2 linked regions of the Rhizobium sp. N324 genome follow. The protein of the gene in region 1 interacts with the protein of each later gene in a pairwise test. Links are inferred from orthologs where the notes say so. Each region holds a gene or a part of one and is shown on either strand. Other genes may lie near its edges.

The links. The genes of interacting proteins can lie anywhere in the genome.
Region 2: the proteins of gyrA (region 1) and gyrB interact in binary tests that used the Escherichia coli proteins (3 or more experiments, as listed by UniProt). The link is inferred for Rhizobium sp. N324 from one-to-one orthologs.

Annotation. Positions count from the first base shown.
Region 1 is NZ_CP013630.1:2,257,865-2,261,953, reverse strand. The notes cover bases 216-3,562. They hold gyrA (DNA gyrase subunit A), read right to left. Parts: upstream 3,236-3,562; coding sequence 416-3,235; downstream 216-415. Other genes in these bases: AMK05_RS10900 (MarC family protein), read left to right, coding at 3,484-3,562; AMK05_RS35965 (hypothetical protein), read left to right, coding at 216-251. In the rest of the region: AMK05_RS35190 (hypothetical protein), read left to right, coding at 1-80; more of AMK05_RS35965, read left to right, coding at 117-215; more of AMK05_RS10900, read left to right, coding at 3,563-4,089. UniProt on the Escherichia coli protein: A type II topoisomerase that negatively supercoils closed circular double-stranded (ds) DNA in an ATP-dependent manner to maintain chromosomes in an underwound state.
Region 2 is NZ_CP013630.1:7,521-11,296, reverse strand. Bases 273-3,306 are described here. They hold gyrB (DNA topoisomerase (ATP-hydrolyzing) subunit B), read right to left. Parts: upstream 2,991-3,306; coding sequence 555-2,990; downstream 273-554. Other genes in these bases: AMK05_RS00060 (helix-turn-helix domain-containing protein), read right to left, coding at 3,126-3,306; AMK05_RS00070 (nitroreductase family protein), read left to right, coding at 273-487. Also shown: more of AMK05_RS00070, read left to right, coding at 1-272; more of AMK05_RS00060, read right to left, coding at 3,307-3,503; AMK05_RS00055 (Smr/MutS family protein), read right to left, coding at 3,500-3,776. UniProt on the Escherichia coli protein: DNA gyrase negatively supercoils closed circular double-stranded DNA in an ATP-dependent manner to maintain chromosomes in an underwound state.

The DNA of each region.
Region 1 (4,089 bases):
TCTATGATCAGAAGGTTGATACGTCCAAGGTTTATGGCCCCTATGCTTCGGCCCGGACGGCCGTACTTGGCCAGTACTGAGGGGCGAGAACGCAACTCCCCAGGAAAGGAATGCCTATGTTCACGATCTTGACAGTGCTCACCGCCCTTATCAGCGTCATGTTCATAGTGTCTGTAGCCTCGACGATATCGGCGCTTCGGCGCGAGGGTGAAGAGGTAAAGGCGCTGAACGAGAAACATAGCGCATTCTGACATTCCTCTTTTTCCAACTCCTTCCCAACCTTGAGCGGCACCCCTTCCGCTGCCAAGGCCATTCAAAGCCGGATGCACCCAGCGTCCGGCTTTTTCTTTGGGCCGGTAAGGACGAGCGCGGCTTGAAAAGAAAAGGGCGGCCCGAAGCCGCCCTTTTCACTTGATTATTCCTCAGCCGGCCCGGCCGGGTCACCATCGGTAGCCGACGCCTCGCCGGCAGCCGCATCCTCGGTCGTGGCGGCGCCTTCGGCGACCTCGACAGTCTCCTCCGCCTCATCCTCCGGTTCGCTGATGCGCTCGACCGAGACGACCTTCTCGTCCTTGGCCGTCGAGAAGATGGTGACGCCCTTGGTGGCGCGGCTGGCGATGCGGATGCCGCCGACCGGCACGCGGATCAGCTGGCCGCCATCGGAAACCAGCATGATCTGGTCGCCATCGTCGACCGGGAAGGCCGCGACCAGTTCGCCGATCTCGCCTGTCTTCGACGTGTCGGTGGCGCGGATGCCCTTGCCGCCGCGGCCGGAGATGCGGAAATCATAGGACGACGAACGCTTGCCGAAGCCCTTTTCGGAGACGGTGAGCACGAATTGCTCGAGCTGCTTCAGCTCCTCATAACGCTCGTCGGAGAGCTGTCCCTCTTCGGTGACCTCCTCGCCGACCAGCGCGATCTCCTCGGCCTCACCTGTCGTCAGGCGGCGGTCGTTGGCGGCGCGCTTCAGATAGGCGGCGCGCTCCCACGGCTCGGCGTTGACGTGGCGGACGATGGTCATCGAGATGATGCGGTCGCCGCCGGCAAGGCTGATGCCGCGCACGCCGATCGAATTGCGGCCGGCAAAAACGCGGACGTCGTCGACCGAGAAGCGGATGCACTGGCCGAGCGCCGTCGTCAGCAGCACATCGTCACTTTCCGTGCATGTCTCGACGGAGAGAATTTCATCGCCCTCCTCCTCGAGCTTCATGGCGATCTTGCCGTTGCGGTTGACCTGGACGAAGTCCGACAGCTTGTTGCGGCGAACCGTGCCGCGCGTCGTCGAGAACATGACGTCGAGATTGTCCCAGCTCTCCTCGTCCTCGGGCAAGGGCAGGATGGTGGTGATGCGTTCGCCGGGGGCGAGCGGCAGCATGTTGATCAGCGCCTTGCCGCGCGAGGTCGGCGTGCCGATCGGCAGTCGCCAGACCTTTTCCTTGTAGACGATGCCGCGCGAGGAGAAGAACAGGACCGGGGTATGAGTGTTGACAACGAATAGCCGGCTAACAAAATCCTCGTCACGGGTGGTCATGCCGGAGCGGCCCTTGCCGCCGCGGCGCTGGGCGCGATAGGTGGTCAGCGGCACGCGCTTGATATAGCCAAGATGCGAGACGGTGACGACCATGTCCTCGCGGGCAATCAGATCCTCGTCGTCCATTTCGAGGCCGCCATCGACGATCTCGGTGCGGCGCGGCGTGCCGAATTCATCACGCACGGCTGACAGTTCGTCCTTGACGATGGTCTGGATGCGGACGCGCGAGGAGAGAATATCGAGGTAATCCTTGATTTCCTCGCCGATCTTATTGAGTTCGTCGCCGATTTCGTCGCGGCCAAGGGCCGTCAGACGGGCAAGGCGCAGTTCGAGGATGGCGCGGGCCTGCTCTTCGGACAGGTTGTAGGTCAGGTCATCGTTGATGCGATGGCGCGGATCGTCGATCAGACGGATCAGGCTTTCGACATCTTCGGCCGGCCAGCGGCGGGTCATCAGTTCTTCGCGGGCCGACTGCGGATCGGGCGCCTGGCGGATGACGCGGATGACTTCATCGATATTGGCGACGGCGATGGCGAGGCCGACCAACACATGGGCGCGGTCACGCGCCTTGCGCAACAGGAATTTCGTTCTCCGGCTAACGACTTCCTCGCGGAAGGAGACGAAAGCCCGCAGCATGTCGAGCAGGGTCAGTTGCTCGGGCTTGCCGCCGTTCAGCGCCACCATGTTGCAGCCGAAAGAGGTCTGCAACGGCGTATAGCGATAAAGCTGGTTGAGGATGACCTCGGCATTGGCGTCGCGCTTCAATTCGACGACGACGCGATAGCCCTGGCGGTCGGATTCGTCGCGCAGATCGGAAATGCCTTCGATGCGCTTGTCGCGCACCAGTTCGGCCATCTTCTCGATCATCGTCGCCTTGTTCACCTGGTAGGGAATCTCGGTGATGATGATCTGCTCGCGGTCACCGCGCATCGGCTCGATGGCCGCAACGCCGCGCATGATGACCGAACCGCGGCCAGTCTCATAAGCCGAGCGAATGCCGGCACGGCCGAGGATCTTCGCACCCGTCGGGAAGTCCGGGCCGGGAATGATCTGCATCAGTTCCGGCAGCTCGATCGCCGGATCGTCGATCAGCGCAATGCAGCCGTCGATGACTTCGGAGAGATTGTGCGGCGGGATATTGGTCGCCATGCCGACGGCGATGCCGCCGGCGCCGTTGACCAGCAGGTTCGGGAACTTGGCGGGAACCACGACCGGCTCGGAAAGCGTGCCGTCGTAGTTGTCGCGGAAATCGACGGTTTCCTTGTCGAGATCGTCGAGCAGCGAATGGGCAGCCTTTTCGAGGCGGCATTCGGTGTAACGTTCCGCAGCCGGCGGATCACCGTCGACCGAGCCGAAATTGCCCTGGCCGTCGATCAGCGGCAGACGCAGCGACCAGGGCTGGGCCATGCGGGCCAGCGCATCATAGATCGCCGAATTGCCGTGCGGATGGTATTTACCCATCACGTCACCGGTGACGCGGGCGCATTTGACGTATTTCTTGTTCCAGTCGATGCCGAGCTCGGACATGCCGTAGAGGATGCGCCGGTGCACGGGCTTCAGGCCGTCGCGCACGTCGGGAAGCGCGCGGCTGACGATGACGCTCATCGCGTAATCGAGATACGACCGCTGCATTTCCTCCATGATGGAGATGGGCTCGATGCCTGGCGGGAGCTTCCCGCCGCCGGGGGGTGTTTGCTCAGTCAAAACAGATCACGATCTCTTCTAGAATCACTTGAAGATTTATAGCGGAAAGCCCGTTCCCGCGCCAATTTCACGCGGCGTTTTGAACAGGCTTTTGCGGCTTAAAGAGGGTAAAATATGCAAGTTGCGTGGCCGAACCGGACAAATCCGCCGCGGGCCGCCGCGGGATATTTGCCAAATCGGAATAGCCGCTTCACAATCATAAAACCACACATAATAACCACGCGGCTATATGGGGTTCCCGAGAGACGATGGCAAGCGCCGACCTATTGATCAACGCCTTCACGACGCTGCTCGTCACCATCGATCCGCCGGGGCTCGCGCCGATCTTCCTGGGGCTGACGACGGGCATGAGCCGCGCCCAGCGGACGCAGGTGGCGCTGCGCGGCTCGACCATCGCCTTCATCATCCTCGCCGTCTTCGCGCTGTTCGGGGCCGGCGTGCTCGGCGTGCTCGGCATTTCGATCGGCGCCTTCCGCATCGCCGGCGGCCTGCTGCTCTTCTGGATCGCCTTCGAGATGGTGTTCGAACGGCGCCAGGAGCGCAAGGAGAAGGCGAGCGAGGCTGCCGTCACCAAGGATCATATCGAGAATATCGCCGTCTTTCCCCTCGCCTTGCCGCTGATCGCCGGTCCCGGTGCGATCTCGGCGACGATCCTGCTTGCCGGCACGCTGCCGACCTCCATGGAAAAAGCCCAGCTGATCGCCGTCATCGCCGCCAATCTGCTGCTGACCTTCCTGATGCTGCTGATTGCCGAAAGGCTCGACCGTTTCCTCGGCGTCACCGGCCGGGCGATTCTGACACGGCTGCTCGGCGTCATCCTCGCCGCCCTAGCGGTGCAATTCGTCGTCGACGGC
Region 2 (3,776 bases), 2.3 Mb from region 1 along the record:
CCTGCTCGACGCCGCCCATTGGGCGCCGTCGTCTTCCAATCAGCAGCCGTGGCGCTTCATCTATGCCCTGAAGGGTTCACAGCATTGGGAGAAATTCGTCGCATTGCTCGTCGATGCCAATCAGGAATGGGCTAGGAATGCGTCGGCGCTGATCTTCGTCGTCTCGCGCGGCTTCACCGGCGCTGCCGGTTCCGGCGAGGAAAAGCCGAGCTATACCCATTCCTTCGACGCCGGCACCGCCTGGGGATATCTAGCGCTTCAGGCCCGCCTCTCGGGGTTCTATGCCCATGGCATGGGCGGCATCAAACACGAGGAAATCAGCAAGGCGTTCGGCATTCCCGAGGGGTACCGGGTCGAAGCCGGCGTTGCCGTCGGCCGTCTGGCAGACAAGAGTGTTCTTTCCGAGCGCAATCAGGCCCGCGAATTCCCCAGCCAGCGCAAACCGCTTTCCGAGGTCGCCTTTAACGGCCGTTTCGTTGCAAATTGAACGAAATCCAAACACGCAAAAACCCCGCCATCTGGAGACGGCGGGGTTTTTGCTTGGAAAAAAGCAATCAGATATCGAGGTTTGCGACGCTCAGCGCGTTGTCCTGGATGAATTCGCGCCGCGGTTCGACTTCGTCACCCATCAGCCGGGCGAAGAGGCCGTCGGCATCGGTGGCGTCGTTGACCTTGACCTGCAGCAGCGAACGCACGTTCGGATCAAGCGTCGTTTCCCAGAGCTGCTCGGCATTCATCTCGCCAAGACCCTTGTATCGCTGCATGGTCAGGCCCTTGCGACCGGTGGCGAAGATTGCGTCGAGCAAGGCGCGCGGGCCCGAGATCTCGAGGTCGCCTTCGCGGCGATGCAGCGACGGCGGGGTTTGGTAGATTTCCTTGAGGCGTGACGCCAGCTGATCGATGTGCCGGGCATCCGAGGAGCCGATCAGCGCCATGTCGAGTACGACGATCTCCTTGACGCCGCGAACCATGCGTTCAAGGCGCAGGCCGCCATCGCTGGTCAGATCGCCCTGCCAGCCGCGTTCGGTTTCCTCGGCGATGATGTCGAGACGGCTTGCCACCTCGCTCGCCAGTGCCTGCGCTCGCGTCCGGTCGCTGACGAGTTCGGCATTGAGGGCGCCGGCGATTGCCGCCTGTTCGATGGCCGCACGATTGTAACGCGAATGGAGATTGTCGAGCAAAGCGCGCATGCGCAACGCGTCGAGGATGACTTCGCGCAGATCCTGGCCGGTGCGGACTTCGCCGCTGCCGAGCTTCAGCGCGGCATCTTCCAGGCCCTGGCTGATGAGATATTCCTCGAGCGCCTTTTCGTCCTTCAGATACTGCACCGACTTGCCGCGGGCGACCTTATAGAGCGGCGGCTGAGCGATGTAGAGATGGCCGCGCTCGATCAGCTCCGGCATCTGGCGGAAGAAGAAGGTCAGCAGCAGGGTGCGGATATGGGCGCCGTCGACATCGGCGTCCGTCATGATGATGATCTTGTGGTAGCGAAGCTTCTCGGCATTGAACTCGTCCTTGCCGATGCCGGTGCCGAGCGCGGTGATCAGCGTGCCGATTTCCTGGCTCGACAGCATCTTGTCGAAACGGGCGCGTTCGACGTTCAGGATCTTGCCGCGCAACGGCAGGATCGCCTGGTTTTCGCGCGACCGGCCCTGCTTGGCCGAGCCGCCGGCGGAATCGCCCTCGACGAGGAAGACTTCGGATTTTGCCGGGTCACGTTCGGAGCAGTCGGCCAGCTTGCCCGGCAGCGAGGCAATATCGAGAGCACCCTTGCGGCGGGTCAATTCGCGGGCCTTGCGGGCCGCTTCGCGCGCCGCGGCGGCCTCGACGACCTTGCCGACGAGAATCTTGGCTTCGCTCGGATGCTCTTCAAACCAGGTGTTCAGCGCCTCGTTGACGAGACTTTCGACAACGGGACGCACTTCCGAGGAGACGAGCTTGTCTTTGGTCTGCGAGGAGAATTTCGGATCGGGCACCTTGACCGACAGCACCGCGGTCAGGCCCTCGCGGCAATCTTCGCCCTGCAGCGTCACCTTTTCCTTTTTGGTGATACCGGAATTGTCGGCATAGGAAACCACCTGGCGCGTCAGTGCCGCGCGGAAGCCGGCCATATGGGTGCCGCCGTCGCGCTGGGGAATATTGTTGGTGAAGCAGAGCACGTTCTCGTGATAGCTGTCGTTCCACCACATCGCGACTTCGACGGTGATGCCGTCCTTTTCGCCGCGGATGGCGACCGGCTTGTCGACGAGCGACTTCTTGGCCCGGTCGAGATAGGCAACGAAGGCCTCGAGGCCGCCGTCATAACGCAGTTCTTCCTGTTTGATATCGGAGTGGCGCTTGTCGGTCAGCAGGATGCGCACGCCCGAGTTCAGGAAGGCGAGCTCGCGCAGACGATGCTCCAGCGTGCCGTAGTCAAACTCCGTCATGGTGAAGGTATCGCTGCTCGGCATGAAGCTCACTTCGGTGCCGGTTTCATCAGGCGCTTCGCCCGTGACCTTCAGCGGCGCATCGGCCACGCCGTGGGTGAAGCTCATTTCATGGATCTTGCCCTGGCGGCGGATCTTCAGTTTCAGCCAGACGGACAATGCGTTGACGACGGAGACGCCAACGCCGTGCAGACCGCCGGAGACCTTGTAGGAATTCTGGTCGAACTTACCGCCGGCATGGAGCTGCGTCATGATGACTTCGGCCGCCGATACGCCTTCACCGGTATGAATATCGGTCGGGATGCCGCGGCCGTTATCGGTGACCGTCACCGAGCCATCCGGATTGAGCGAGACGGTGACGATGTCTGCATGGCCGGCGAGCGCTTCGTCGATGGCGTTGTCGACGACTTCATAGACCATGTGATGAAGGCCGGAGCCGTCGTCGGTATCGCCGATATACATGCCGGGGCGTTTGCGCACGGCATCAAGGCCCTTCAGAACCTTGATGGAATCTGCGCCATATTCGGTGCTTACGCCGTTTTCCGTCGCGGATGTATCGCTCATTCTGTCGAGATTTTCCCTGTTGTCGTAAAGCTGCGGCGGGCCTTGCGAATCACCGGCTTTTTTCACTCTCGTATATAGGTTTTTTGGGCACACTTCCCAATGGCAAGTCCCCCGAACAAGGCATAAAACAGGGGATTATGACGCTTTTCCGTCGCCTTTGCCGCCATTTTCGAGAAGTGCCGATAGCCGGCCGATCTCGGCACTGTCAAGGTTGCGAATCCGCCGCGCCAATCGGTTGGCAAATTCGGTATATTCCGGCGGCAGGCCTGATGTATCGATGACGACGCGCGGATCGGAAGAACGGGCGAGCAGAAACAGTTCCTCAGCCTCGTCCCAGATGATGTTGAAATAACCGGCGATGCGCTGCAGCAGATCGAACGTGGGCAAACCACGCTTGCCGTGTTCCAGCGCCGAGAGATAGGCGGGCGAGACATTCAGCGCTTCCGCCATCTCCTTCTGCGAGACACCCTTGCGCGCTCTCAGCCTGCGAACCGCCTCTCCGAAGGGCGTCATGGCCTTTCCCCATGCCGCCGCGACAGGCGAATGTAGAGCGCGCCCTCACCGCCATGATGCTGTGCGGCCGGCTCGTAGGAGGAAATCAGGTAGCGGAATTCCGGCTTCGAGAACCACAGCGGCACGGCCCGCTTCAACGCGCCGGCACTGCCCATCGAGCTGCCCTTGCCGGTAATGACCAAGACATGACGCAGGCCGCGCTCATGGGCGCGGATCAGGAAATCGAGCAGAATGACATGAGCCTCGCTCTGCACCAGGCCGTGCAGGTCGATC